DNA from 3 places in the Providencia sp. PROV004 genome. Region 2 is predicted to be linked to each of the others. Evidence: predicted binding sites of a transcription regulator. Region 2 holds the regulator's gene; each other region holds the start of a gene.

Region 1 (10,602 bases), 1.5 Mb from region 2:
TGGTGGGTAGCAGAGTTTTAGTAAAATCCAATGGATATAGCGGGTTGGTGGTTTACCTATCACCTCGATGAATGGAATTGCCTGGGAAATAAGTGACAGTCCACTTAAAAAATAAAGTGGAGCAGTGAAGGTAAGCTTGAACCATCATTTCTTAAATAGGTATGAAATGAATTCATTTATATACCCTACCGATAGATAAATTCTAATCTATTAAAATAAATAATGAATTAGTAAGGTTAGTTCATCGATTTACTCTACTTTACTTATTTGGATTTTTTCTATTTTATGGTTTTTATGGTGTTAATTAGTATGTACAAAAAGTATGTGTTTATCATTTAAATATTAATAATATCAATAGATAAAATGTTATAAGCCATTTTTTCTGATATAACAGCAGTTCATCACCATTTTAAATTTACGTCTAAAATTTATTCGAATGGTTATTTTTATATATAAAAATTGTTAAATTGATGTTTTATTTTATTGTGCTTATAATGAGTAAATCAACTTAAGATATTACATTAGATATAAAATTTGTTTATAAATAGAATTTTCAATGGAAAGAACACAGTCCAAGGTGTCGTTAATAGCATAAGCTGTAATCATTAACTAACTGTATTTCATGTAAATATTGTTTATGTGCCAAAGGTGGATCACATGAAAAAGGCAAAAAGCGCTAATCATAAGATTTTTGATCAAATTCTTTCTGTAAATAAGCAGAATGAATTTGAATTTAACAATGGGCAAGATGGTGCAATTATTCTTTCTATACTTGTGATGTTTTTTGTACCATTTTTACTATTAAATGCAGCAAGAATTTATTTTGGAATAGATTACAGCTTTGTCGCGGTGATCTCCATGTTGGCGGTTAGTGCCATCATCACATACACATTGTATAAGCGTCTAAAAATGGATTCTGAATTTGCTGAAAAGCATATTGTATTAGACCAATTATTGATGCGTTATACGCCAAAAAATAAAGCAGAGTTTAAGAGCCTTCAAGAAGAGAGAAAGGCAAACCCATCAAGTACTTATTCACTTGTTGAAGATTGGGCTAATAGAGAAAGACTGCACTATGCAAATTAGCACACACTAACAATCTAATAAATGTTTGCATATCCCTCGGCTACTTTTAGTTGGGGGATTTTTTATCTATTGCAAAGGCTGGCCCTACATTGAGGGCTAGATTAATAAAAATAACTAATTCCAATTTTTACCTAGAAGATATGCAATTTCGAGAGATTGCATTTTGTTGAGTCTAGGGTCATATAATGACTGATATTTATAACTAATATCTTCTTCGCTGATTTCAAGGATACCTCCCTGTGCACTCAGTAACATCTAGTCCTGTCATTTCTAAATGGGCACCTCCTAGATGTACTCCTGCCTCCTTTAATATATGAATGAACTGAATCATTTCATTAGTAATACCCGTAAAATAGCGTGTTTTATATCCTTCTTTGGCATTTTTAGTATTACCATGCATAGGGACAATCATCCAAATGACGGGCTTGCCACTGGGCTGAATTGATTTTATGAGAGCCGGGAGTTTTTGTTTAATAACACCTGCTCCCATTCTAATGATGAGAACTGTTTTTCCTTTTTCTTGACTAGGGTTTAATTTCTTTATTAATTTCAGCAATGTATATGATGTGATATTTGGCCCGCATTTGATACCAATAGGTTTTTCCACCTCTCTTAAATATTCGATATGTAATTGTTATTCATTGTTATTTAATATTTACGTTATATAGAATAAAAAAAACGGCATAAATAGCCGTTTTTTATTCTATATAATTATGAGAGGTCGACGTTAATGCGATTTTCCTTGTTCAATACCAAGCCCAATCTGTGAACGAATAAATTGTTCTTTAAAGCGCTCTCTTTCCATTTTTCCTTGTTCTGAATGATCTGTTACAGAGAATAACCAGGCAGCAATAAACGCAACAGCCATAGAAAAAATTGCTGGGTATTCATAAGGGTAAATTGGTTTCTCATGATGAAGAATGCTGACCCAGATGGTTGGCCCTAAAATCATCAAGACAACTGCAGTAATTAAACCAAACCAGCCACCAGCTAATGCTCCACGAGTAGTCAGTTTGCGCCAGTACATTGAGAGTAAAATGATTGGGAAATTACAGCTTGCTGCAATTGAGAATGCCAAGCCAACCATGAAAGCAATGTTTTGTTTTTCAAACAGAATGCCTAACCCGATAGCAACAAAACCTAAGATAACAACGGTAATTTTAGATACGCGTAATTCATCTTTTTCATCAGCTTTACCATTTTTCATTGCCATCGCATATAGGTCATGAGAAACCGCGGAGGCGCCTGCTAAGGTTAAACCAGCAACAACTGCAAGGATGGTGGCGAATGCAACTGCAGAAATAAAGCCTAAGAAGAAATTACCACCAACTGCATCAGCAAGGTGTACAGCGGCCATATTGGTGCCACCAATTAATGCACCAGCAGCATCTTTAAATGCAGGATTGGAACTGACAAGAACGATGGCACCAAAACCAATAATAAAGGTTAATATGTAAAAGTAACCGATAAATCCAGTGGCATAGAACACACTTTTACGTGCTTCTTTCGCGTCACTAACGGTGAAAAATCGCATAATAATGTGAGGGAGGCCTGCTGTACCAAACATTAATGCTAAACCAAGGGATAAGGCGGATATAGGGTCGGAGACCAGCCCTCCAGGACTCATGATAGCAATACCATTTTTATGAACTTCTACGGCTTCTTTAAATAAGGTATTAAAGTTAAAGCCAACATGCTTCATAACCATAACAGCCATGAATGTTGCACCAGCTAATAACAAGATGGCTTTAATAATTTGAACCCAAGTTGTGGCTAACATTCCACCAAATAGGACATACAGCACCATCAATATACCCACAATAACAACCGCGACGTGGTAATTGAGACCAAATAATAATTCAATTAATTTACCCGCACCCACCATTTGAGCAATAAGATACAGTGCAACAACAACCAGAGAACCAACCGCAGATAGAATGCGAATTGGTCTTTGTTTTAATCGATAAGAAGCGACGTCAGCGAAAGTATAGCGACCTAAATTACGTAAGCGCTCGGCAATTAAGAATAGAATGATCGGCCAGCCAATTAAGAAGCCAATCGAGTAAATCAGGCCATCGTAGCCAGAAGTATAAACCAGGGCGGAGATCCCTAAAAAGGAAGCCGCTGACATAAAGTCGCCCGCGATAGCCATCCCGTTTTGGAAACCTGTAATTTTCCCGCCTGCAGTATAGTAATCAGAGCGAGAACGCGTTCTTTTTGACGCCCAGTAAGTTATATATAAGGTAAAGCCGACAAACAGTAAGAACATCACAATCGCCTGAATATTCACAGGCTGGCGTTCAACATCCCCTGTCAATGCATCGGGAAACGCCATTGAGGAGGTAAAAAAGAGAATGAGTGAGAGCAATATTTTCATTTTTCTACCTCTTTTAAAATTTCTGCTGTTAAACGGTCGTATTCACCGTTAGCCCGGATAACGTAAAGCCCCGTTAGTACAAATGAAATGACGATCAGCCCTACACCAACAGGAATTCCTCTTGTAATGTATGAACCTTCGGATATTGGTGTTCCAAGCCAGCTTGGGTCAAAAGCGATAAGAAAAATAAAACCAACATACAGCACGAGCGTTATTATTGATAACAACCATGAAAAGCGACTACGTTTTCTAACCAGTTCTTTAAAGCGAGGGTTATCCTCTACCTTTTCGTAAGCAGTAGCATTCATCAGAGTTCTCCTCTGTTATACTCGTCATACTTCAAGTTGCAGCTTTGTTGACTACACTCACTCACACGAGTTACATACTTGTGTATGCCCCTCGTGCTTCGTTCGCTTGTCGCCTAGCTACCCCTCGAATTATTTAGAGTAAACCATCTTGTTGGGATGTATGTAAGGCCGCCTCTATGAGTTGGCCTTTTGGCGTTATGACATACTCATAGACTGTTTTTCTTCGAGTAGTTTTTCGACAACACCAGGATCGGCCAGCGTGGAGGTATCTCCGAAATTACTGGTGTCTCCTGATGCAATTTTTCGTAGGATGCGACGCATGATTTTACCGGAACGAGTTTTAGGTAGTGAATCCGTCCAGTGAAGTACATCCGGGGTGGCAATAGGGCCGATTTCCTTACGAACCCAGTTGCGAACTTCGGTGTATAGCTCTGGTGATGGCTCAACCCCAGATATTAATGTGACATAAGCATAGATTGCTTGGCCTTTAATATTATGAGGAATACCGACCACTGCAGCTTCGGCCACTTTCGGATGTGCAACGAGCGCTGATTCTATTTCTGCGGTACCTAAACGATGGCCCGAAATATTCAGTACATCGTCAACACGGCCTGTGATCCAGTAATAACCATCTTCATCACGACGAGCACCATCACCACTAAAGTACATGCCTTTAAAGGTTGAGAAATAGGTTTGCTCGAAGCGTTCGTGATCGCCAAATAAGGTTCGGGCTTGGCCCGGCCATGAATCAACAATCACTAAGTTACCTTCTGTGGCGCCTTCGATAGGCTCACCAAGGTTATCGACTAATGCAGGGCGAACACCAAAGAATGGCAATGTTGCAGACCCTGGCTTTAACATGGTTGCTCCCGGAAGTGGTGTGATCATGAAACCACCTGTTTCGGTTTGCCACCATGTATCAACCACTGGGCAGCGGCTATTACCAATTTTTTTGTAGAACCATTCCCAAGCTTCAGGATTAATGGGTTCTCCCACTGAACCGAGAATTCGTAATGAGCTGCGATCTGTACCTTCAATGGCTTTATCGCCTTCGGCCATTAATGCACGGATAGCAGTTGGGGCGGTATAAAGGATATTGACTTGGTGTTTATCAACCACTTGGCTCATTCGGTTAACTGCTGGGTAATTAGGTACCCCTTCGAACATTAATGTTTTAGCACCATTGGATAATGGTCCATATAACAAATAGCTATGGCCTGTAACCCAGCCCACATCTGCAGTACACCAATAGACTTCACCTGGATGGTAGTCGAAGGTGTATTTGAATGTCAGTGTAGCATAGACTAAATAACCGCCAGTGCTATGCAGAACGCCTTTTGGCTTACCTGTAGAACCAGAGGTATATAGGATGAACAGTGGGTCTTCTGCGTTAATTTCTTCTGGAGGGCAATCTGCATTGACCCCTTTGATGACGTCATGCCACCAGAGATCACGCCCTTCTACCCAGCTCGGCGCATTGCCTGTACGTTGGTAAACAATCACATTAGAAACCGTAGTGACTTGCGGGTTAGCGAGTGCGTCATCCACATTTTTCTTTAATGGAATTGCACGACCTGCTCGTAAGCCTTCATCTGCGGTGATGATTAGCTTTGCTTTACAGTCAATAACGCGACCAGAGACCGCCTCAGGGGAGAAACCAGCAAAAATGACTGTATGTATCGCACCAATACGAGCACAAGCCAGCATCGCGACAGCAGCTTCGACAACCATCGGCATGTAAATGGCGACAACATCGCCTTTACGAATACCTTGTTGTTTCAAAACATTAGCAAACTGACAAACATCATGGTGTAGTTCGCGGTAAGTGACATTTTTTGACGATGAGGGGTCATCGCCTTCCCAAATAATCGCAGTTTGGTCGCCTTTTTCAGCCAGATGGCGGTCCAAACAGTTTGCACTTAAATTTAATGTACCATCTTCAAACCAGCGGATATCAATATGGCCGGGGTCAAAAGAGGTGTTCTTGACACGTGTATAAGGTTTAATCCAATCAACGATTTTTCCTTTTTCGCCCCAAAATCCTTCAGGGTCTTGAATCGAGCGTTGGTACTCATCGTTATACTGTTGTTCGTTTATCAGGGCATTTTTTGCAATTTCAGCAGGAACGGGATGTTTAGTTATTTGAGTCATATTATTATCTCCTTGCAGATGTTAATACTATGTCAAAAAATGGTTAACTAAAGCACGATTTTTAAATTTGTTTTTCTTTTGCGCGGAAGATCACGTATTAATTGTAATGAGATTTGCAGGATTATCATTTGATGCTAAATATCAAATTGAAATATAAAGCTAAAAATATAATAAAAGGTAGATTTAAAGAAAAATAAACGATGGGGTTATTGGTATTAGTTACTGAATAAAGGAGTTCTCATAGCGAATATAAATATCCATATATTTACTATGGGTTTGATAATGATTTTCATTAACAGTAAAATAACTATAATAGATAGTTATTCACAAGGTGCGAAGTTACGCAAGTGTTTACCCTATGAGCCTTGTGGTAAAAATGAGAAACATAGCGGTATTTACGTCACTGGAGACAATAATATGAGTTATACATTACCTGCTTTACCTTATGCTTATGATGCGTTGGAACCACACTTTGACAAGCAAACAATGGAAATCCACCATACTAAGCACCATCAAACCTATGTGACTAACACCAATACAGCGTTAGAAAAACTGCCTGAATTAGCGGGTTTAGATATCGATGTTTTGATTCAAAAATTGGACCAAATCCCAGCTGATCAACGTACGTTTGTTCGTAACAACGCTGGTGGCCACTCAAACCATAGTCTGTTCTGGAAAGGTTTGAAATTAGGTACTGAATTAAAAGGCGAACTGAAAGCTGCGATTGAGCGTGATTTCGGTAGCGTTGATGCATTTAAAGAACTGTTTGAAAAAGCAGCTGCAACACGTTTCGGTTCTGGCTGGGCATGGCTGGTTCTGAAAGATGACGGTAAATTAGCTGTCGTTTCAACTGCTAACCAAGACAGCCCATTAATGGGTGAGGCTATTTCCGGCGTATCTGGTTACCCAATTATCGGTTTAGACGTATGGGAACACGCTTATTACCTGAAATTCCAAAACCGCCGCCCTGATTATATTAAAGCATTCTGGTCAGTTGTGAACTGGGATGAAGCAGCGGCACGTTTTGCAGCAAAAGCTAAATAATTTTATAAGATAATTTATTTGCCATAAGCGCAGCGTTAATGCTGCGCTTTTTTTATGCCTACAATTTGATATCGATTCCAAAACTTTACTTTTTATTATTAAATAAAACTCATTATCATTTAAAATGTTGGTTATTAATTTCTTTCAATAATGATATGGATTTAGTTTATTGATAAATAAGGAATAAATTAAAATGGATCGTTTAGCAACACACTTAGTCATGGGGATTGACCTTGGGACAAGTAACAGTGCGGTAAGTTTGTGGTTAGATGGCAAATCAGTCCTAATTCCTAATCTACAAGGAAACGTTCTAACGCCTTCTGTGGTTGGTTTAGATGATGCAGGCCAGATTATCGTAGGGCAAGCTGCTCATGAACGTTTACAAAGTCATCCTAATATAACTAAAGCGAGTTTCAAACGTTATATGGGAACCGATGCCACTATAACACTAGGTAAGCTTGTATTTCGTGCTGAAGAAGTCTCCGCTTTGTTGTTACGTCAACTTAAAGATGATGTTGAAGCGTGGCTAGGTTATGTCGTCAAAGACGCCGTAATTACAGTTCCTGCTTATTTTAATGACGTTCAACGCCGCGCAGTTAAAACAGCGGGGCAGCTTGCTGGGTTGAATGTTGTAAGGTTATTAAATGAACCAACAGCCGCTTCACTTGCTTTTGGGTTACTCGAAAATAAAGAACATAAATATCTCACATTTGACCTAGGAGGGGGTACGTTTGACGTATCGATCATCGATATGTTTGAAGGCGTTATCGAAGTTTGTGCCAGTAGTGGTGATGTACGCTTAGGCGGTGATGATTTTCGTGAAGTGATTTATCAGTGGATGTTGAAAAAGTACCCCAAATTACACAAAGATCAATTTCTGATACGACCTGAATTATTGAAATTGGCGGAACATCTCAAATTAGCCTTGAGCCAAGCACCAGAATGCCATGTTTCTATGCATTGGAATGAGTCAGATTTTGAATGGAAAATGACAGAACAGGAGCTAGCTACTTGTTGTCAGCCTTTATTAGCTCGCCTTCAACAACCTATTTTACAGGCGTTGCATGACTCCCGTTTTTCGCTTAATGACCTTGACGATATATTGCTAGTGGGAGGGGCGACACGTATGCCTCTCGTTAGACAAACCGTCGCTCGTCTTTTCGGGCGATTTCCACGGCATGATTTAAATCCTGATGAGGCAGTTGCTTTAGGGGCTGGTGTTCAAGCCGGTATGGTAATGGCAGATTGCGCTTTGGATGATATCGTTTTAACCGATGTCATGCCATTTTCATTGGGGGTTGATATCACGAAACAGCATGGTGAGCGTTTCGAATTTGGTTACTATCTTCCTATTATCGAACGCAATAATTTCTTGCCTATCAGCAAAATGCAGGAGTTAAGTACAATTGTAGATAACCAAGAGCATATTTTACTCAAGGTATATCAAGGTGAAGCTCGCCTAGTCAAAGATAATGTTTTCCTTGGGGAATTAAAAATAGATATTCCTCCACGGCCAGCCGGGGAAGTGACGATTGAAGTTAGGTTTACTTACACGGTTGATGGTTTACTCGAAGTTGAGTGCCACTACAAAGGTAGCCCTAAGGTTTATCGGTTATTGATTGAAAAGGTACCGGGCCAAATGAGTGAGGATCAAATTTCAGCCAGTCTGGCAAAAATTGCAGGGCTAAAGCAACACCCAAGGGATATGCCTGAAAATAGAGAATTGTTAGCCCGTTGCTCTCAATTATATGAATTCTTGCTCGGTGATGACAGGTTGTGGGTCGATAAGATAACAACTGAGTTTGAGGCCGCGTTAAATAGCCAAGATTTACGTTTGATCGCAACATTTCGCCAGCAAGTTGTTCAATTTTTGAAACGATATGAAAGGGATTTGCATTAATGGATATGTGGCAAATATTGGGAATTCCGTTCACTCATGATGAAAAAGAAATCCGTAGGGCTTATGCAAAGCAACTCAAAAAATATCGGCCCGATACTCATCCAAAAGAGTATCAGCAGCTAAGAGAAGCATTTGAAAATGCAAAAAACCTATCCTCTTATCAAGAGAGTGCTCAACCTGAAGTTGCCTCTGAAGACGAAAGTTATGGTGAAGCCGTATTATTAAATGAACACACTGGTTATCAAGACATTTATTTTTCTGATTGGCTATCAAACACATTTGTAGTGGATGAACCTTTACCAGCTATCGCTGTGGCTGAAGCTGTTTATACTCAAAATGAAATTGATACTGTCGCGAGCCTGATTGTGGAGAATGAAAGCAAAGGGAAGGCCGCACTGTCTTCTCTTTGGGCTCATGTGATGGAAAAAGGCAATTTACACATTTTTCCTCAGTTTCATAAGGATTTTGCCAAAGCATTATCACAACAACAGGGCTTAATGGAATCGACCGTAGATTGCGTCTCTGAATTATTGAATTGGCAGTTAAATGACTATAATTCAGATAGTGTGGTTCCAATGTTTATTCAAGAAGGTATTCAAAATCAATTACGTAAAACTGCTGTTGAACGTGCATGGCGAGATTGCGAAATTGAAGCATCACATAAGTACTCGATTTCAGCGTTTACAATGCAGTTTTTAATTGGAAAGCAGGCAGAAGTGACTGGGTGGATGCGGTTAGTACCTGGGTTACTGGATTTATTGATGAAGCAATATCAGCAGTTGATGCAAAATTATCCAGAGCTTGCAGATCGAGTTAATCCTGCAGTGGCTGCTTTTTTCAGTCAACCTAGAGCATGTTTTTCTCTTTCTCATTTATTTCTTCTTATGTTTTGGGGAAGTATATTTTGTATTGCGGCGCCGTCTCCGGATATCGATAATCGCGTTATTATCGCGGTTGCGATGATTTTTATTTTCTATTTATATCTTAGTGATGCGTTATTATTTTTCTTTTTAAATAAAAATAAAGACACTTCTGGCGCTATATTTTTATTGGTGGATTTCCTATTTTCGATAATGGTGCTAATAGGGATATATGTATTCATTATGTCTGTCATTGCTGACGTAGTGAATATGACAATTAAAGGTGGTGATAATCAGGTGGGAACTATCATGTTTAGCGGTATGTTCTTGTTAGTGATCATCTGGCAAATAGTACCAAAGACAAAAGGGATACCAAAATTGAGGTTACCAGGGATCACCGTATCGCGTATTCTTGGATTTCCATGGATATTTTTAAAGTGGTTTAATTCTTGGTGGATTACACTCACTTGGGGGCTATTGATATATATTGTTTTAGAGCTGGCATTGATAGGAGCCCTGCTAAAAATTAGTGAGGTTATTAACCATGGGTTATGGTAACTTGAACACAGCAACCGTTATTTCATCCTACGTGAGTATTAAGGTGTGATCTCGCATGAAAGTATCTCCCCAAGTCTTTATCGGTAAAGTCCAAGCAACTCAATCTTGTGGGCACAGCGCTATTCACAAGCAAGCTGCCGACGGGTTATTGATGTTAGGGCAATTGGGGCTTGATGGCGATGAACAAGCTGAAAAGCGCTTCCATGGTGGGCCAGATAGAGCACTTTGCCATTATCCTAGGGAACATTATGATTTCTGGGTCAATGCATATCCTGATTTAGCCGATTTATTTGTTGCCTCTGCATTTGGGGAAAATAT
Region 2 (10,602 bases):
ACATTAGCGGTGATCACCGTAGGTTGTGCCGTCTTAATCGCATTACTTAAAAAAAATACGCATAACAAGAATCTCAACGCATTGTCATCTAACTAATGACAATTTTTAGGAAGGTGTGACATGCAAAAAATTCTCAAAATTGATGAGAGCGACAACCTAATTGTTGCCTTAAAGGACTTGCAAGCAGGGGATATTTATCACTGGGGAAGTGAAGATGTGATCCTCGTGACTGATGTTAAAGCAAAGCATAAATTTGCCATGGAAGCGATACCCGTTGATGGCATTGTTTCTATGTATGGCACAGCAGTAGGAAAAGCAACAAAGCCAATTGCAAAAGGTGAAGTTATCACAGTCGATAATATTCGCCACTATGCAGCCCCAGTTTCTTTAGAACAAGATGCACCGTACGAGTGGAATGCACCTGATGTATCTGCATATCAAGGACGCACATTTAAAGGCTATGTACGTGAGGATGGGCGAGTAGGAACCGCAAACTACTGGTTAATTTTTCCATTGGTATTTTGTGAAAACCGCAATGTAACAAAACTTACAGACGCCTTAAATGAAGCATTAGGTTATACCAATAATAGTTTGAAAAATTTTGCGTTGGATTTAACAGCTGGTGAGCAAGGGGGAACGGCAAAACCTAAATTATTCCCACATATAGAAGGTGTACGATGTATTACGGTCACGAGTGGTTGTGGTGGAGCGACCTCTGACAGTAAAACGATGTGTGATGTGCTTGCTGCTTATGCGGACCACCCTAATGTCATCGGTATTACGGTATTCAGTTTGGGCTGTGAAAAAGCACAGCGTAAAATGTTTAAAGAGTCACTTGTTGCTCGTAACCCTAATTTTGCTAAACCTGCACTTTACTTTCGCCAGCAAGAGTGGAGTAGCGAAGAAGAAATGATGCAAACAGCATTGAAGCAAACCTATGAGTGCATGAAGGCCGTCATACCGCAATCTCGTGTGGACGTTCCGTTGTCTCATTTAAAACTCGGTGTGAAATGTGGCGCTTCTGACGGTTTTTCTGGGATCTCGGGTAACCCTGCGATGGGGCTAGTTTCTGATTGGCTAGTGACTTTGGGGGGCGCATCAGGGTTAGCTGAATTTCCGGAATTATGTGGTGCAGAAGGGGATATGGTGAAGCGGTACGTCTCTTTTGAGGATAAGAAAAAATTCTTAGATTTGATGGAACGTTATGAAAAAACAGCGAATTTCTTTAATACTACCATTGCCGATAACCCAAGTCCCGGCAATATTGCGGACGGGTTAATAACCGATGCGATTAAATCGACCGGAGCGGCTAAAAAGGGCGGAACCTCACCGATTAGTGCGGTGTGTGACTATGCGGAGCCGATGCCTGACAGTGGGTTATCATTAGTCTGTACGCCAGGTAATGATGTTAATGCAGTCACAGGACTTGTTGCTGCAGGGTGTAATGTGGTTATTTTCTCAACAGGGCTTGGCACTCCCACAGGGAACCCGATTGTACCTGTTTTAAAAATATCGACGAATAGTGCCATTGCAGAGCGCCTATCGGACATAATTGATTATGATTGCGGGCCAATTATTGATGGGGTTCCATTACCGACAATAAGTAAAGGGCTATTTGAACGGGTAATTGATACGGCAAGCGGTGACTATCAGGTCCAAGCGGATCGCCTAGAACAGTTTGATTTCTTATTATGGAAACGTTCATTGGATTTATAATTAATATAAACCAATAAAATGTAAAAATGTTGACGGGGCAAGTTCCCCGTCAACGATTTAATTCACATTATGCATTATCACGCTTTGCTTTTTGCAGCTTTTCATAAGCAGCCAGCAAAGCTTGATGCGCAGGAAGTGCTTTAAGTTCTTCGTCAATAGACCACAAGCCATAGAAGCATGATTCCCCAGCGATAGCGGCTGATGCAGCATCTACTGCCTCTTGACCATACATACGCACAAAGGCGTTGTAGTATTGCGCAGGGTCACGTTCTTCTTCTTGAGATAACAACAACAGGGTTTGCAAGCAACGATAATAATTTGCGCGCTCGGCAGTAAATACTGAGCTATTGAAGTCTTGTGTCCATTCAACCCAAGCAAGTGCTTGTTCAAGGTCTCCACCCGCTAGTGCCAACATGGATTTTAGTTCACCAATACGCAGGTTACTCCACCCATTGTCTTTACCTACTGCCAAACCAAGTAATTCACGAACACGGGTAAAATCATCTAAACCGTCGTCATCTAATTGCTCGATAAGGGCAAGATAGTCTTGTTTTTCCCATTGGCTATCAGGTAGGTTGATAATGGTGTCGCGTAAATAAGCGCCCATCGCGTTATTGGCGATATGTAAGTCTTCAACTGGGTAAATATCAGACATACCTGGGACTAAGATTCGGCAAGCGTAGACACCCAAGTGGTTATAATCTGCAATATAGACTTCAGCATCTAATGTATTGAAAATACTGATAAGTGTTGCAAACTCTTCTTGAGTTGTGCCTTTAAAGCTCCAATCTGCAAAGGCATAATCGGCATCATCTTTAAACAGATCCCAGCTAATTAAACCGCTTGAATCAATAAAGTGAGTTTCAAGATTCGTGTGCTCAGCCACTTCTTCGTCATCAAAGGTCGGTGCATTAAACACATCGAGGTCTTTTAAGCCACGGCCTTGCAGTAATTCCGTGACGGTACGCTCAAGGGCAACACCAAAGTCGGGGTGAGCACCAAATGAGGCAAAACAAGTCCCATTTTGTGGGTTAAATAACACCACACAAATCACAGGGTACTGGCCACCGAGTGATGCGTCATAACAGAAAATTGGAAAACCTTCTTTTTCTAAGGTTTCAACCGCTTCAACTACCGCAGGGTAGCGTGCCATGACGTCTGCTGGGATAGCCGGTAGGCTAATACTTTCAGCAATGATTTTATTTTTTACAAAGCGTTCAAAGACTTCGGAAAGTCCTTGTACACGAGCTTCGTTGGCTGTATTGCCCGCAGACATCCCGTTAGAAACATAGAGATTGCCAACAATATTCATTGGAATATATACGGTTTGGTTGTCTGATTGACGGGTAAATGGCAGTGCACAAATACCGCGTTCTTCATTACCAGATTGCAAGTCAATTAATTGGCTGGCGGCTAAGGCGTTGTCGGGGTCATAAAACTTAATCAAACGATTGTCTAATAACCCTTCAGGTAAGCTATCATCTTCGGTTAATGGGAACCATTTTTCATTAGGGTAGTGGACAAAATCCCCTTCAGCAATAGATTTACCTAGGTAGAAATCCGCAAAGAAGTAATTCGTTGATAAACGCTCAAAATACTCACCAAGCGCTGAGGCTAATGCAGCTTTCTTGCTCGCCCCTTTACCATTAGTAAAGCAAAGTGGGCACGCTTTATCGCGGATATGTACAGACCAAACGTTAGGTACAGGGTTTAACCAAGAGGCTTCTTCAATATCAAACCCTAATTTCTTTAATTTGGTTTGAAATGCATCAATGGAATCTTCAAGAGCGGCATCTTTGCCGGGAATAAAAGTTTGGCTCATTGTCAGTCACTTGTGAATAGAGTGTTTCAAACGGGCTATGATACGGATTTTTGCTGCAAGCCTCACGCTTTTTATTCATTCATAGATAAATCATCTTAAAATTCATTATTTATCCTAAAATAATTGTATAGGTCACATAAAATTCAGCACAATTCCACATAATAACCGAAGTTTATTAATGAAAGGAAAATAGGATGAAAAACAGAAATAAAGCGCTTTTGGCGACATTGGTTTCACTGTTTGCCGTATCCGCTATCGCTCAACCGAATATTACGGTATTGGCGACAGGGGGAACGATAGCAGGTGGTGGTGATTCAGCCACATCCTCCAGTTACCAAGCGGGTAAAGTAGGGATTGATGCTTTAATTAATGCGGTGCCAGAAACCAAAAAATCGCTAATTTAAGTGGTGAGCAATTGGTGAATATTGGTTCGCAAGATATGAATGACCAAGTTTGGCTGGCACTGGCGAAAAAAATTAACCAAGATTGTGATAAAACAGATGGTTTTGTAATCACTCACGGGACTGATACTTTAGAAGAAACGGCATTCTTCCTTGATTTAACCACGCAATGTAAAAAGCCCATTGTCTTGGTTGGTGCAATGCGACCGTCAACGGCTTTAGGCGCTGACGGTCCTTTGAACCTGTATAATGCAGTCGTTTTAGCGACGGATAAGTCTGCTGGAGAGCGCGGTGTTTTGATGGCAATGAACGATAAAGTCGTGCAAGGCCGTAATGTGATGAAAATGAGCACCACTGAAGTACAAGCGTTTGATGCCGTTAATAGTGGGGCAGAAGGCTTTATTCATGATGGTAAAGTTACTTATTTCCAAGCAGCGCAACCTCGTAGTGACAAAGCGGCATTCGACGTCAGTAAGCTCGAAAAGCTCCCTGCGGTAGGTATCGTTTATAACTATGCCAATGCATCAGCAGCTCCTGTGAAAGCCTTGAGAGAAGAAGGGGTTGAAGGAATTGTAAGCGCGGGTGTGGGTAACGGTAATATGTATAAGACTGTCTTTGACGCTTTAGCAAAAGCAGCGAAAGAAGACGTGGTTGTCGTTCGCTCAAGCCGTGTACCAACAGGGTATACGACAAGAAATGCCGAAGTGGATGATAACTTATATGGTTTTGTTGCTTCAGAAAGGTTAAATCCGCAAAAAGCGCGCGTATTGCTGCAATTAGCCTTAACTCAGACTAAAGATCCTCAGCAAATTCAGGCATTATTCGAAAAATATTAATTATCAAAACGAGTATTTATTTCATACAGCGGGGTGCAGTAGCCTGTACCCCGTTAGTTTTGCTGTGACAATAAGGCAATATTATTGAATGCTCGAATTACACAATGTCATCGATAACGCCACCATCAACACGTAAGGCTGCACCGGAAGTCGCTGAGGCTTGTTTAGAGCAGGTATAAACTACCATATTCGCGACTTCTTCGGCAGTCGCTGCAGAGAAACGGCATCATTAACACGTATATTGTTACGGCCATTAATCAAAACTTCTGCGCCACAATTAGCGAGGCCTTTAGCAATTGCATAACCAATTCCAGCTGTTGATGCACTGACTAATGCGCGTTTGCCTGTTAAGTCTATTTTCATTTACGAACTCTTTATATTGAAAAGGAGAGTTCATAATAGCAAATGATAATGCGGTGCTTTTCTTAATAATGCTGTACATTTTATTTGATTATTTATTGAGAAATTTTATAGCTGTGTATGTTATTTTTCAGCATAACAACATTTATCCTAATTATTTGACTCAGTAATCTGATCTATTTTAAGGCAATTAGGTCAATGTGGTGATAGAACTTAGCGAATTCCTGCAGAATAGACGAAATTAAGGAACAATTAGTTAATTTATTGATTTTTTCTTAAACACTTCCTTATACGTATCCCATGCATATTTTTTATATTTATCAATCAATTACTTTTTATTTTTAGCAAGGTCATCATCGGTGATAATGACAGTTAATTAAAATTAATGTGCCGTTGATCATATTTTGGCAACAAAGCCTGTATCTGTGTTGATAATTCGCGTTGCAAAAAATAGGCTAAATACATCGCAAGAGATATAACTCATTGTGAATATTTAGATTTAAATGGAAAGTTAAATCGTATTTCGGCCGAAAAATAAAATTAAAAAATATTAGAGGAATACAAGAATGGTTAATAAAAATGTCAATACTGGCAGGAAATTGCTCGTCTTAAAAATTGCAATAGCAATGCTTCCTATTGGTTATCAACCAATCATGCATGCGGAGCAATTTATTGAAGATTCAAAACTTACAGGTGGCTTTTACTACTGGCAACGCGATCGTTCACGTAAAGATTTAGACCCAAATAGCGATAAATATAAAAAGTATGCGGATAATCTTAAACACTCAACATTTAATGCCAGTCTTGATTTCTCATCCGGTTATTTTCAGGACATCATCGGGCTAGATTTAGCGGGTTTTACCGCTATTGAGTTATCTAATAGTGGGCCAGCTGCACCCAATGAAATCGGCTTTAGTGATGCGAAATCACGTTGGGATGAAAAATGGACTGGAGATCGTAGTGGTGTGACTTTTTATAAGGCTGCTGCAAAATTGAAATATGGCCCTTTCTGGGGTAGAGGTGGCTATATTCAACCTACTGGTCAAACTATACTCGCATCCCACTGGAGCTATATGCCGGGTACATATCGCGGATTAGAGGTAGGCGGGGTGTTTGATTTTGAGCAAAATGGTGAACTTAGCATGTCCTATATGTGGACTGACCGCTATAAAGCACCTTGGTACCGTAGCATGTATGACTTTCGTGAAGCGGATGGTGAAACTGGGATCAGTTATTTACACTCAATTGGCTTTAAATATGACTTTAAAAACAATTTAGTCTTAGAAGGGGCATATGGGCAAGCTAAAAGCTATATGGATCAATATTTTGCCAAGGTTTCCTATGCAGTTCCTGTTGTTGACCGTGACTTACGTATGTCTTATCAATTTTATGGTGCAAAAGATAAGGTTTCAGGCGGTGGAGTTAACGATGTTTATGACGGTTTAGCTTGGTTGCAAGCGATGACACTAGGCTACACTTACGATGAATTTGATTTTAAATTAGAAGGAACCTATGTAAAAGCCAAAGGTAACCAAGGTTATTTCCTGCAGCGTATGACCCCCGGTTGGGCAACATCAAATGGTCGCATGGACATTTGGTGGGATGGCCGTTCGGATTGGAATGCTAATAATGAAAAAGCCGTTATGGCCGGTGTTATGTATGATTTAAAAAATTGGGACTTAGCTGGATGGAAGGTTGGAACCTCATATATTTATGGATGGGATGCTAAACCAAGTACTAATAGCCAATATGCTCAGGATGTACGCTTAAAAGAAAGTGCATGGAACTTTGATATTTTATATACCGTACAATCAGGTCGAGCAAAAGATACGCTATTTAAACTGCATTTTACCAAGTATGATAACCATACAGATATTCCGAGCTATGGCGGTGGTTACGGAAATATCTTCCAAGATGAAAAAGATATTAAATTTATGGTGATGATGCCATTCACGGTATTCTAATTAGTAAAATCCTTTAGTAGCAATGACTGCTATAAAGAAACTATAGCAGTCATTTGCCCTGATAGCTAAAGGCTTACCATATATTTTTAATATTGAATGGAATATTAAGACAAGAATAAACACTTATATTAAGAGTTAAAAATAAGGTGAATTTATTCACCTTATTTTATTTTTGATTACAAGGATGCGTTATTTACACTTTCATTGAGTATAAGGGTATCTTGTTTTAATTTATCTTTTAATACGGTAACTTTTTCTGATTGATGGGGTGGGTTTTTAACTTGTGCTTGGCCAGATAAAATTCCCCCTTTTTTAATTGATAAACTACTGTAATGGATAGTACCGTGGATTTCCCCATTATTTTCAATACAAATAGTATCAGATAAGCATTCACCTTCAATACGACCATTAACCACCAGTTCTTTGCAGGTGATATTTCCCGTAACTTGGCCGTTTAACATAACTTTAACCGTATTTTCTTTTCCTGTTATATTTCCAATGACTTTCCCATAGATATGCACTTGCTCATTAGACGTAATATTTCCTTCAAAAATAACGTCCCTAGAGATAATCGTATTCGATTTTTCTTCACTAATAGTCGGAGTTGACAGTGTTATTTGTTCTTCTATTTTTGTAGTCACTTCAGGCTCATTACTTATAGAAGGGGACGTCGCTGTAGGCGTGGGCTTGTTTTGTCTTTTGGTGAACATTTTACTTACCTTTTTTTGATTGAAGTATACGATCAAGAACAGTATTGATAATACAAACGAAAATAAGGTGATAGACGAATAGCTAAAAAACCACCCTATTAAAGTAAGAAACCAGAAGAAAAAACTTGTATTGAGAAAAAGATAGGTTTTTTTCATCAGTTAATCTCTTACAAATTACTCAAGTACTCAAGTACTCAAGTACTCAAGTACTCAAGTACTCAATTAGTTTAGTCAATAAATGTAATTACGCATTTAAATGATGATTTAACGTTATGACTACATTTGGATCATTAACTCTCTAATTTGGAGTTGAAATTATAGCAAGGTAATTAAATAATTTTAAATAGTATGAAATGTTTGGAATCATCTATGATGTTATTTATATACCACTTTGATATGTAAAGTATTATTCTAGATAACGGAATATATTTATCTCTGAAATAATATAAGGGTTTTGATTTGAATTGCAACTATTATAGTTTTTATAAAAATCTTGCATTGTTGCTAAAATACAGTGATAAATAATTGTGTTTAAGTTACTTACTAACAATTATCACTAATCGAGTAAAAAAGGGAATATTAATACTTAAAATAAAAAACCCCGATAAAATTGTATTATCAGGGTTTTGGCATTTTTAACCATGATGTTTCATCAACGATGGTTGAATACTATTACTCTTTTGCTTCGTGTGCGTCAGCATTGTCACGGCAATCACCATCTGCGCAATGACCATATAGATATAAACTATGGTTAGATAGTTTAATGCCATGGCGAGCAGCGATATTCTTTTGGCGGGTTTCAATGGATTCGTCAGTAAACTCAATCACTTTTCCACAATCTAAACAGATTAAATGGTCATGGTGATGTTGCTGAGTTAGTTCGAATACAGATTTACCCCCCTCGAAGTTGTGACGGGTTACGATACCGGCATCATCAAACTGGTTTAACACGCGGTATACAGTTGCTAACCCGATCTCTTCACCCATATCGATCAGCTTTTTATAGAGATCTTCCGCACTGACGTGGTGGCACTCAGGCTCTTGAAGTACTTCCAAAATTTTTAATCTTGGAAGAGTGACTTTGAGTCCAGCATTTTTCAATGCTTTATTGTTGTCTGTCATGCGGGTTTGTCCTGTATCTTAAATCATAAATTTAACAATAATGAGACATTTTTAACATCAATACAGTTGTCTTCTAAACTGATTTACAATTATAGGCATGGAAAATAAAAATAGAAACCATGCATTGTCTCATTATTTTGATAATCTCTTGAGAACCTATCCTATTAGGATACCTTATCGGTTATTTTAGACTACGCCACTGGCTTAGGGGGGTCATTTTGTGTAAGACAGTGGTGTAATCTATGGGTAAGGGTTCTTTATGTAGTCTATCAGCCTAAAATTTCAGCTAAAGACATTTCTTCAGAGATTTGTTTTACCCATGCATCAACACGTTCATCAGTTAGCTCAGGTTGACGATCTTCATCAATAGCTAAACCAATAAAATGGTTGTCATCTGCCATGCCTTTGGATACTTCAAAGTGATAACCTTCTGTTGGCCAGTGACCAACAATAACAGCACCACGTGGTTCGATAATATCGCGGATCGTACCCATAGCATCACAGAAATATTCAGCGTAGTCTTCTTGGTCTCCACAACCAAATAAGGCGACAAGTTTACCTTCGAAATCAATCTCTTCGAGAGTAGGGAAAAAATCATCCCAGTCACATTGGGCTTCACCATAATACCAAGTTGGAATACCAAGAAGTAGAATGTCAAAAGCTTCAATATCTTCTTTGCTGCATTTCGCGATATCGTGAACTTCTGCTACATCTTTGCCTAATCTTTCTTGGATCATTTTGGCAATATTTTCTGTGTTACCTGTGTCACTTCCGAAGAAAATGCCTATGACTGCCATAAAGTGATTAACCTCTTGTTTTTCTAAGAGAGCTAGAGGTGAAAATTCGCCTTCTATAGCCCGTTTAGAACGAAAATAGATAGAATATTACGCCTTATTTTGGCGAAAAAATGTTGCTAAGTCTGTCAAATTTGTGTGATTTATCAAGATAACGTTACTTGAGTATTGATGTATCAACATGTTCAAGTTGTGACATCAAAATTTCTTCGATCAATTCACTACGGCTTATATTTTTATCTTCAGCTAACTGATTCAATACCGCGACAGCGTCTTCGTTCAGTTTCAATTCAACTCTGCGCAATCCCTTCACTTTATCTCGTTTCAGTTGGTTGCGTTTGTTGATCCTCAGTTGTTCATCCCGTGATAGCGGGCTTGTTTTAGGTCGCCCAGGCCTTCGTTCCTCAGCGAACAAATCTAGTGTCGTTCGATCCGTTTGTTCTTTTGCCATGTCTATAACTGCTAAAAGGGTGTGCCAGTAATTCAGCGCGCCATGATACCCTAGCTAATCCCCTTGTGCTATAGCTTCATCAATGATGATTGGGTTTAATTGATTGTAAAATGAGCGCTTTTGGTAAAAAAGCACCACTTGCTATAAGCGTGATGCTTTTTTATTCGTATTATTGTGTCTGCTGGTGCCATAAATTGGCGTATAAACCATTTGATTTGAGTAAGTTTTCGTGGGTATCCATCTCGTGTACTTCTCCTTGGCAAATCACACATATCCTATCAGCGTGCATAATCGTATTTAGCCGGTGAGCAATGCTAATGACGGTTCTTCCTTGAGTAATTAATGGCATATTCTCCATAATGGCGGCTTCTGACTCGTAATCTAAAGTCGAAGTGATTTTGAATTTTGGATGTGTGAAATTAATCG
Region 3 (10,602 bases), 1.6 Mb from region 2:
CGGTATTCATGGTGGAACCTGTTGTAATAACATCATCAAGAACAGCAACATGTAGGTTTGAAACCGAGTTGTTTAAGGTAAATGCTCCCTTTAGGTTATTTCGGCGATACTCACGTTTTAGTGTAATCTGTGCCAGTGTAGCACGACTACGTGATAATGAATTTTGCGAATAGGGGATATTTAACCATCTGGATAAATTTTCGCCTATTAATGCCATATGGTCAAATCCTCTCCACCACAGACGGCGGCGATGCAGTGGAATGGTGATGATTAAGTCCGGTTTTTGCCATTTTTGTTGGCGGTAACCCGTGAGCCAAAATAACGCAAAAATTCGTGCTAGAGTAAAAGCAAGTTGAGATTGTTTTTGAAATTTAAAACGATGGATTAACAAGCGTAAAGCGCCTTGGTAAGGGGTTACTGTGATAATTCTCTGCCATGCGGGAGGGTTTTTTAGGCAACGTCCGCACTCCATGGTAGGCTGCTCACAGGGTAAAGCGCAGCGTAAACAGCAGGTTGGCATTTTAGGTAGTCCTTTGAGGCAAAAATGACAAACACCCTGATGAGTTAATTTTAGTGATTGGTGACATAGCCAGCAGCCCCCCTCCATTGTTAGCATAGTAGCGTCCCGTTAAAACGAATTGACAAATAAATGAATGAAGAGAGTGTAACGATGGCAAAGTTATATTGGCAGACCGTTGGTGAAGGTAAACAAGATCTTGTGTTGCTGCACGGATGGGGACTGAACGCACAAGTCTGGCAAACAATTATTCCGCGAATCGCTTCGCACTTTCGGGTTCATTTAGTTGACCTGCCAGGTTATGGGCGTAGCCAAGGTTTCCTTCCTATGAATATTCAATCAATGGCAAATATTTTGTGGGAACAAGCGCCTAAAAACGCGATTTGGCTCGGTTGGTCACTTGGTGGGCTAGTTGCAAGTCGTGTTGCGCTTGACCATCCTTATGAAGTCAAAGGGTTAATTACCGTTGCTTCTTCTCCATGCTTTAAAGCAGAAGAAAACGGTTGGGCGGGGATCCGACCGGAAGTTTTATTAGGTTTCGAACAGCAACTTTCGGCTGATTTTCATCGTACCGTTGAGCGTTTTTTAGCATTGCAGACATTAGGGACAGAAAGCGCAAGAAATGATGCTAGAACCTTGAAGTCCGTGGTACTTGAACAACCTATCCCAACGGTTGAAACGTTAAATGCCGGGCTTGAATCATTGCGTACCGAAGATTTGCGCGATGAATTAAAACAGTTACCCATTCCTTTCTTGCGCATTTATGGTTATCTCGATGGCTTGGTACCGCGCAAAATAGTGCCCATTTTAGATGAGCTTTACCCTAATTCCCCATCTGTCATTATGCGCAATAGTGCCCATGCACCCTTTATTTCCCATCCTGATGAGTTTTGCGAATACCTGTTGGATTTTCAAAGTCGTATCGAGGAATAAATAAAAAAATCAGCCTAACTCATGGCTGATTTTTTTATGGTGTGCCTATTATTTGATTTTATACACAAAATGAGCGCAATCAGTGCTTTCTGGGCAGCCTTTACAACTACTGCCCGTTAAACAAGCGTTGATATCGACTTGTTCAATTTTTTCTAAGCTGATGAGTTTCTCAACCATCGCTTGAATTAATGGAACCGGTGTATTTAGCTGCTCACTGAGTAGCGCGATGTCAGCTTGCCCATATAAGGCGATTAAATCTCTTATTTGCAGCAAGCTAGTCATCGTTTTATTCCTTAGTGGCAAGCATCACTTGAACAGCCAGAACATTGCTCTGCAGTTTTGCTTTTGATGTTCAGGGTTACGCGGCTACGCATGCGGCGTAAGAATATGAACAAGGCAAGGTTGAACAGGACAACCGCAGCAATGGTAATCAAACTGCTTTGTGGGTGCTCGCTGAATGTGGCAACTTGGTAAAACAGAGCCGCGAGGCTATAAGCCACATTCAAGCCCCACAGAATGGAGAAACTCATCCAACTTTTATTGGTTTCACGTGCGATAGCACCCATCACCGAAACGCAAGGCACATACAGTAAGACGAAGATTAGGTAGCTATAGGCAGCAATGCCTGAACCAAATTTCGCTGCCATAGTGCCCATTGAACCGGACTCCATCTCTCCATCACCTTTACTGGCTTCGATAGGGTTTGATAGCGCACTTAAGGTAAAAGTTTCTTTTAAGCTGTCCCAAGTTTCAGAAACCGCATCTCCCAGTTCTTCCCATAAATTGAATGATTCTGCATCGAATGGCTCAGAAGTAATGGCTTCAGCGGTATACAGAGTATTTAAAGTCCCCACGACGACTTCTTTAGCCATCGCCCCGGTAATTAACCCCACGGTCGCTTGCCAATTATCTGCATGCACACCAATCGGCTGTAACGCAGGGGTAATGACTTTACTGACAGAAGCGAGTGCAGAGTCATTAATATTATCAACAGGCTTACCAGAGAAAGAGAAACTATTTAATGCACCAATAAAGATACTGGCAACGACGATAACTTTACCCGCTCGTACCACAAAGCCTTTTAGGCGTTGCCATGTTTGAATCAGCAATGTTTTGATGTGCGGTACATGGTAAACCGGAAGCTCCATAATAAACGGAGAGGCCTCGCCACGCATAAGGGTATGTTTTAGTAATAACCCTGTCAAAATGGCGACAACAATCCCTAAAATATAGAGAGAAAAGACCACACTAGCCCCATTTTTGCCAAAGAAAGCGGCAGCAAAAACAGCGAAAATGGCCAGCCTTGCACCACAAGACATAAACGGTGCCATTAGTACAGTAATGAGCCTTTCACGTGGTGCATCTAGCGTGCGTGCACCCATAATTGATGGTACGTTACAGCCAAAGCCGACAATCAACGGTACGAAGGATTTACCTGGTAAACCTAGCGCCTGCATGAGGCGGTCCATCACGAAAGCGGCTCGTGCCATATAACCCGAGTCTTCCAGTATTGAAAGAAACAGGTACATCATCCCGATTTGTGGTACTAACGGTAATACTGTATTAATACCACCGCCGACACCTTGGGCAAGGAAAATAGTGAGCCAATCAGGGAAGCTGAAATAGGCACCAACCCATTGAATACCATGAATAAATATCGCCTCAGAAGCACCTTCAAAGAAAGGCTGCAATGCCCCACCAATGTTAATGGCTAAGACAAACATCAGGTACATCACAAATAAGAAAATAGGGACACCGAGCCAACGGCTCAGAATAAATCTATCCAGTGATTGTGTTAGTCGATTTGGTTCAGCGGCGCTATTGTTAATCGCGGCATGACAAATTGTGGCAATAGATTGATAACGTGCGTCAGCGATGAGTAGTTCAGGCTCTTCGTTTAAGCCTTCTTTCAGTGTTTGGCGTATCGCCAGTAATTGCCCTTCAGATATTTCTGCGCGTTGGCGGCTATAAATATCTCCTTCGAGAATTTGTAATGCTAACCAGCGGCGTTGCTGATGGCTAAATTGTTGTGTTGAAATTTGTTCAGATAACGAATCCACTGCCTGCAATAACTGGGGTGGATATTCCACAAGGGCTTGTTGGCTATTTTGTGGATGTGTATCAATGGCTTTTTTCAGTTTATCGATACCAGTTGCTCGAGTTGAAACCATTGGGATCACAGGGCAACCGAGCTGTTTTTCTAATTCAGTAATATTAATATCAATATGTTGGCTTTGAGCGATATCCAACATATTCAAGGCAACAATACATGGAACGCCTAACTCAACTAATTGTAATGTCAGATAGAGGTTACGCTCTAAATTGGATGCATCGACAACATTAATGAGCATGTCGGCCTCACCACTTAAAATAAAGTAGCAGGCGATTTGTTCGTCGAGAGAGGTTTGTTCAGAAATGGTGGTCAAAGAGTAAGTGCCGGGTAGGTCAACAAGCTCGATTTTATGGTCATCGGTATGGAAGCGACCCACTTTTCGTTCAACAGTGACCCCTGCCCAGTTACCGACCCGCTGCCTTGACCCTGTAAGTTGGTTAAATAGGGTCGTTTTGCCTGCATTGGGGTTACCAATTAAGCCGATAGTTAATCGTTTCATAGTGTTTGCCAATAATAAAAAAGAAATACTTAAACGGTGGTCGCTTCATCTAGATTGAGTAGGGCAAGATCCTTTTTACGCAGCACTAAGCTGACACGGTGAGTTTCTATTTGTACAGGATCACCAAAAGGCGCCAAGCGCACCACTTTAAAGACAGAACCCGGAAGTAAACCGAGTGAGAGTAGTTTTTGTCGGTATGCAGGACTGATTTCTGGAGAGAAACCAAGTATTTTGTAACTGCATTGAGGAAGTATTGCCATAGTGTCTTCCTAATCATTTAATTCATAATGATATCGATGACAATTGTTAAAGATTACAATTGCTCAGGTAATAAGACTGCCAAACAAAAATAAATCTAATTAACAATGAGAATCATAATCATCCACTTTTTGTTATATTTAGCCTCTTTTTTCGTCAGTTTGACTTGATGTGGATCAACGAAGCATTGAGTTTGCGGTGTTTCGTTAGCAAAAGTAATGGCGGAGTAAACGCGGGGGAGAGGGTGGAATAATGTTCAATATATTGGTTGGGATAATTAATTACAGCGATTATTTTTTGATATAGGCATCACAATAAGTACATTGCGATGCCTATTAAAAAGTTAGCGCTTCTTGCCAAATGCAGCAGCAAGGGCATCACTCATGGCACTATTACCAGAAGATGCGTTGTTTTGGCGTGAATTACCTCTTGATTGAGGAGCCTTACGTGTATTTTTGTCCTGTTCTGGGGCAGCACGGTGAGGTGCACTGTTAGAATCACCGGCTTGCTCATCTAAACGCATCGTTAACGCAATACGTTTGCGCGCAATATCCACATCTAACACTTTGACTTTTACAATGTCACCGGCTTTTACCACTTTGTGTGGGTCTTCGACATAACTATTTGAAAGTGAAGAAATATGAACTAAACCGTCTTGGTGAACACCAATATCTACAAAGGCACCGAAGTTAGTCACATTGGTAACCGCACCTTCTAAAATCATGCCAGGAGTCAGGTCCTTCATGGTTTCTACGCCTTCCGCGAAGGTCGCTGTTTTAAACTCAGGACGTGGGTCACGGCCCGGTTTTTCCAGCTCTTTAATGATGTCAGTGACGGTTGGAACCCCAAATTGTTCCGTGGTGAAGTCGCGTGGGCTCAAGGCATTAAGTACCTGTGAATTACCCATAATTTCTTTGAGCGGCTGGCGGACAGACTCAAGAATTTTTTCGACAATTGGATAAGCTTCAGGGTGAACAGTAGAGGCATCTAATGGGTTTTCACCATTGGTGATACGTAAGAAGCCTGCACATTGTTCAAAAGCTTTTGGCCCAAGACGCGCAACTTTGAGTAACTGTTTTCTATCGCTAAACTGGCCATTTTGGTCGCGCCAGTCCACCACGTTTTGCGCAATCATTTTGCTTAAACCGGCAACCCGAGTCAGTAAGGCAACAGAAGCGGTATTTAAGTCAACACCAACGGAGTTTACACAGTCTTCGACGACCGCATCGAGCTTACGCGCTAATTGCGTCTGGCTGACATCATGCTGATATTGGCCAACCCCAATGGATTTAGGGTCAATTTTCACCAATTCAGCCAACGGGTCTTGTAGGCGGCGGGCAATTGATACGGCACCACGTAAAGACACATCTAAGCTTGGAAATTCCAGCGCTGCAAGTTCAGAAGCGGAATAAACAGAAGCGCCAGCTTCGCTAACAATCACTTTCTGTGCCGTTACTTCTGGGTACTGTTTTTGTACTTCAGCAAAGAAACGTTCCGTTTCGCGAGAAGCGGTCCCGTTACCTATCGCTACTAATTCGACATTGTGTTTTTGGCAAAGTGCTGCGACGATGGTTGCCGCTTTGGCAGCTTGCCCGGTATGCGGATAAATCGTATCGGTCGCAATTAATTTTCCTGTCGCATCCACGACAGCGACTTTCACGCCAGTCCGCAGGCCTGGGTCTAAGCCCATGGTGGCACGCATTCCTGCAGGTGCTGCCATCAGTAAATCACTGAGGTTACGAGCAAATACGTTAATGGCTTCTTCTTCGGCCTTTTCACGCAGTGAGCTCATCACTTCTGTTTCCAAGTGCAGTAATACTTTGACACGCCATGTCCAACTGATCACCGCTTTACGCCATTGGTCAGCCGGAGCATTGTTTAAACGAATATCTAAGTGGCGGGTGATAATTTCTTCGCAGTAACTTTCTTTTGGTGGTTCATCGAACTGAGGATCACAGTTTAATGAAAGCTGTAGAATTCCTTCGTTACGACCACGGAACATCGCAAGAGCTCGATGAGAAGGAACCTGAGCAACAGGTTCGTGATGTTCAAAATAGTCGCTAAATTTTACCCCTTCTTCTTGCTTACCTTCTGCAACAACAGAAACAAGATGGGCATTTTTCCAAATATAGTCGCGAACTTTCGCTAAAAGAGCCGCATCTTCGGCGAAGCGTTCCATAAGGATATAGCGAGCGCCATCTAAAGCGGCTTTGACATCAGCAACACCTTTGTCTGCATCGATATAGGTTTTTGCGAGTTCATCAGGTGACTGGTTAGGGTCATTCCACAGGGTGTCAGCTAAAGGCTCAAGTCCTGCTTCGATGGCAATTTGCCCACGGGTGCGACGTTTCGGTTTATACGGAAGATACAGGTCTTCAAGTTCGGTTTTATTGAGCGTAGTGTCAATAGCGGAGGCAAGCTCAGGTGTCAATTTACCTTGCTCTTCTATCGACTTAAGAATGGTCTGTTTACGGTCATTTAATTCGCGCAAGTACCCTAAACGGCTTTCTAGCTGGCGAAGCTGAGTATCGTCCAACCCACCGGTAACTTCTTTACGATAACGCGCAATAAACGGGACAGTATTTCCTTCATCTAACAGCGTGATGGCAGAAAAAACCTGTTTCGGCTGGGCTTGCAGTTCCGCTGCAATAATTTGGCTTAGAGTTTCATTCATGTCGAATTTAAATACCTACTGAAAGAACAGTTAAAAAATTTACTGCACTGTTATACTTGGTGAGAAAGAGAATTTCCAGACTGAATTTGAGCCTATTGGTAGGAAAGTCTCAGATTATGTTCTATAAAATATTATAATTATGGCTCCACTGGCTAAAATCTGAAGGTTATGACTAAAAGTCTTTTAATTACACGTGAAGGTTGGGATGCATTAGATAAAGAGCTGAAGTACCTGTGGAAGGAAGAACGCCCTCGGGTTACTCAATCTGTTTCAGAGGCCGCTGCTCAAGGGGATCGCTCAGAAAATGCAGAATATATTTATGGTAAAAAAAGGTTGCGTGAGATTGATAGGCGCATCCGTTTTTTATCCAAAAGATTGGATCAATTAAGGATTATCGAGCCTGATCCCCGCCAAGAAGGCCGTGTCTTTTTTGGCGCATGGGTTAAACTAGAAGATAAAAATGAAAATATCAGAATATTCCGTATCGTCGGTGCTGATGAGTTCAACCCTACAAAACAATGGATTTCAATAGACTCTCCGGTAGCACGAGCCTTGATAGGCAAACAGGTTGATGATGAAATAACAGTAAATACGCCAGGAGGGCAGGTGACTTATTTTGTGTTAGAAATAAGCTACCACCCACTAACTACCTGAAGAGTAAAATGATTCATTAAATCCTACGTTAGTGGTAAATTAGTGAGCATTAATATTGTTTTATTTACATTCATTAAAAAAATAATTTGAAAGATGCACATCTTGAGGGCTACAAAATGCAGGAAAGTTATAAGGTTCTTGTCGTCGATGATGATATGCGTTTACGTGCACTGCTGGAACGTTACCTCACTGAGCAGGGTTTTCAGGTAAGGAGTGCTGCAAACGCTGAACAGATGGACAGAATCCTGACAAGGGAATCTATTCATTTGATCGTCTTAGATTTAATGCTACCGGGTGAAGATGGCCTATCGATTTGCCGCCGCTTACGTAGTCAAAATAACCCAATTCCTATTATTATGGTGACAGCGAAAGGTGAAGAAGTTGATCGTATCGTTGGCTTAGAAATCGGTGCAGATGACTATATTCCAAAACCTTTTAATCCACGGGAATTGCTAGCTCGTATTCGAGCGGTATTACGTCGTCAAGCTAATGAATTACCGGGTGCGCCATCTCAAGATGATGCAATAATTACTTTCGGTAAATTTAAATTAAATCTTGGAACACGAGAAATGTTCCAAGGTGATGAAAATATGCCATTAACCAGCGGCGAATTCGCGGTGTTAAAAGTGTTGGTTTCTTATCCAAGGGAACCGTTGTCTCGTGATAAGTTAATGAGCTTAGCGCGAGGCCGTGAATACAGTGCGATGGAACGTTCTATTGATGTTCAAATCTCACGTTTGCGTCGTATGGTTGAAGAAGACCCAGCACATCCTCGTTATATTCAGACGGTTTGGGGCTTGGGCTATGTGTTTGTTCCGGATGGAAGTAAAGCATGAAGCGACTGAGGTTTTCAAGGCGTAGTACATTTTCTCGCTCGTTATTTTTATTTGTAGCCTTACTGTTTGCGAGCCTCGTAACCAGTTATATGGTCGTGTTGAATTTTGTTGTGATGCCTAGCTTACAACAATTCAATAAGGTATTGGCATACGAAGTAAGAACATTAATGACAGAGAAAATGGTTCTACAAGATGGAACCTCAGTGCGGGTATCTCCCGTGTTGCGTAAGAAAATCTACAATGAATTAGGGATTACCTTTTATGCACATTCAGCGGCAATGGAAGAAGGGCTGAACTGGGCAAAAGAGTATGATTTTCTAAGCGAACATATGTCCGAATATATTGGTGGCAAGGCGAGTGTTCATCTCGAACTAGGCCGAGAGTATCCCATTCTATGGCTAACGTCTTATCTCGCACCTGATATCTGGGTGCGAGTTCCTCTGACTGAAATTGGTCAAAATCAGTTTTCCCTGGTTTTTCGCTATACCTTAACGATTTTTCTCACCATTTTTGCCGGGGTATGGTTGTATATACGCTACCAAAACAAGCCGTTGCTTGAATTGGAGTATCATGCAGGTGAAGTTGGTAAAGGGGTAATTTTGCCCCCAATGCAAGAAAAAGGCGCCACCGAGGTTAGGGCCGCCATCCGTTCTTTTAACCACATGGCAGCAGGGATTAAAACCTTAGAAAATGATCGAACTGTCTTAATGGCAGGGGTAAGCCATGACCTAAGAACACCTTTAACCCGTATTCGTTTAGCAACAGAGATGATGAGCCCAGAAGATAGCTATCTGGCGGAATCAATTAATAAAGATATTGAAGAGTGTGATGCGATTATCGGTCAATTCATGTCCTACCTGAAAACAGGTCAAGAAATGGATATGGAATTCTGTGACCTTAACGCTATTTTAATGGACGCGGTGAACTCAGAAAGCAATGTCATCGGTGAAATTGAAACCACACTTGAGCCCGGCTCAATGATTGTTAATGGTAACCCATTAGCGATCAAACGCGCTATTACGAACATGATAGTTAATGCATACCGCTATGGTAATGGCTGGATCAAGGTCAGTAGTGGTAAAACGGAAGACTCAGTTTGGTTCCAAGTTGAAGACGATGGCGCAGGTATCAAAGAAGAAGATATTCACCGCCTGTTCCAGCCATTTGTGCAAGGTGAAAAAGCCCGTAGCAACAAAGGAACAGGGTTAGGTCTAGCGATTATTCGTCGAATTGTTGATGCTCACGAAGGGAGCATTGAGATTCATAAAAGTGAGCGTGGCGGGTTTGCTATTAGGGCTTTGCTTCCTCTTAAAGAGAAAGAAGACTAAATACTCTTCACACTTTGCGCGGCAGCGTTGTTGGCTGCGTTCGGCTACTCGGGTCACATACTTGTGTATGCTCCCCCGAGATATCCTCGCTTGCCGCCTAGCTGCAACACAAATTGTTTTGAGTATTATTTGTATCAAGTAGGAAAAGAGGCTATCTGTTTTGGCGCCTACCTACAGCTTGAACTATTTAGAGCTATCCTCCTACTCTTCACACTTTACGCCGCAGCGTTGTTGGCTGCGTTCGGCTACTCGGGTCACATACTTGTGTATGCTCCCCCGAGATATCCTCACTTGCCGCCTAGCTGCAACACAAATTGTTTTGAGTATTACTTTATAGTTGCAGGATAAAAATATTTTTCGCTTTTATGACAGTCTGTCATTTTTCTTTTTGATATTAGTTTCGAAATTTTGTTTTTATAACTAATTGAATTTTAAGTTGTAAAATTGTATTTTTCTTCGTTTTTGTTTTCTCGCCAGTGAAAAAATCAGCAATTGTCATAAAACTGTCATAAAAACGACATGTTGTCGTAACTAAATTGTCCTATTTTTCCTACCGTGACATACACCCAACAATTTTATACTTGATTGTTTCTATACATCCCCGGAGGGATTATGAAAATGACGCGTACCACCTTAGCAAGCGTAATGGCAGCAACTTTATCTCTGACTGCAATGTCTTCTTTTGCTGCTACCAGCCTGACCGGAGCTGGCGCGACCTTTCCTGCTCCTGTTTATGCGAAGTGGGCAGATTCTTATCAGAAAGAAACAGGTAATAAAGTAAACTATCAGG

Evidence for each region. The regulator Fur, encoded in region 2, represses iron uptake genes when iron is present. The targets are predictions, from matches to a motif close to ATAATAATGAGAACNACTATCAA.
Region 1: a site for Fur is predicted at 6,199-6,221, ahead of sodA (superoxide dismutase [Mn]). Genes of this name have one in related genera too.
Region 3: a site for Fur is predicted at 4,422-4,444, ahead of feoA (ferrous iron transporter A). Genes of this name have one in related genera too.

The regions. Positions count from the first base shown of each region.
Region 1 covers NZ_CP042859.1:66,860-77,461, forward strand. Annotated here, with positions in the region: gene FVA69_RS00270 (hypothetical protein) at 658-1,086, shown strand; gene FVA69_RS21795 (3-deoxy-7-phosphoheptulonate synthase) at 1,201-1,341, opposite strand; gene FVA69_RS00275 (3-deoxy-7-phosphoheptulonate synthase) at 1,310-1,693, opposite strand; gene actP (cation/acetate symporter ActP) at 1,814-3,463, opposite strand; gene FVA69_RS00285 (DUF485 domain-containing protein) at 3,460-3,771, opposite strand; gene acs (acetate--CoA ligase) at 3,967-5,922, opposite strand; gene sodA (superoxide dismutase [Mn]) at 6,340-6,966, shown strand; gene FVA69_RS00300 (Hsp70 family protein) at 7,160-8,866, shown strand; gene FVA69_RS00305 (J domain-containing protein) at 8,866-10,284, shown strand; gene yiiM (6-hydroxyaminopurine reductase) at 10,340-10,602, shown strand, end outside.
Region 2 covers NZ_CP042859.1:3,195,702-3,206,303, reverse strand. Annotated here, with positions in the region: gene FVA69_RS14660 (MFS transporter) at 1-96, shown strand, start outside; gene FVA69_RS14655 (UxaA family hydrolase) at 121-1,716, shown strand; gene ycaO (30S ribosomal protein S12 methylthiotransferase accessory factor YcaO) at 1,784-3,538, opposite strand; partial or broken gene ansB (L-asparaginase 2) at 3,733-4,775, shown strand; partial or broken gene FVA69_RS21415 (SDR family oxidoreductase) at 4,873-4,989, opposite strand; partial or broken gene FVA69_RS14640 (oxidoreductase) at 4,992-5,138, opposite strand; gene chiP (chitoporin ChiP) at 5,702-7,099, shown strand; gene FVA69_RS14630 (bactofilin family protein) at 7,276-7,809, opposite strand; gene fur (ferric iron uptake transcriptional regulator) at 8,482-8,931, opposite strand; gene fldA (flavodoxin FldA) at 9,201-9,728, opposite strand; gene ybfE (LexA regulated protein) at 9,883-10,176, opposite strand; partial or broken gene FVA69_RS21745 (type I secretion system permease/ATPase) at 10,346-10,570, opposite strand.
Region 3 covers NZ_CP042859.1:238,784-249,385, forward strand. Annotated here, with positions in the region: gene FVA69_RS01065 (hypothetical protein) at 1-616, opposite strand, end outside; gene bioH (pimeloyl-ACP methyl ester esterase BioH) at 671-1,450, shown strand; gene FVA69_RS01075 (FeoC-like transcriptional regulator) at 1,499-1,732, opposite strand; gene feoB (Fe(2+) transporter permease subunit FeoB) at 1,744-4,062, opposite strand; gene feoA (ferrous iron transporter A) at 4,092-4,322, opposite strand; gene FVA69_RS01090 (Tex family protein) at 4,664-6,994, opposite strand; gene greB (transcription elongation factor GreB) at 7,163-7,648, shown strand; gene ompR (osmolarity response regulator transcription factor OmpR) at 7,765-8,484, shown strand; gene envZ (two-component system sensor histidine kinase EnvZ) at 8,481-9,812, shown strand; gene pstS (phosphate ABC transporter substrate-binding protein PstS) at 10,425-10,602, shown strand, end outside.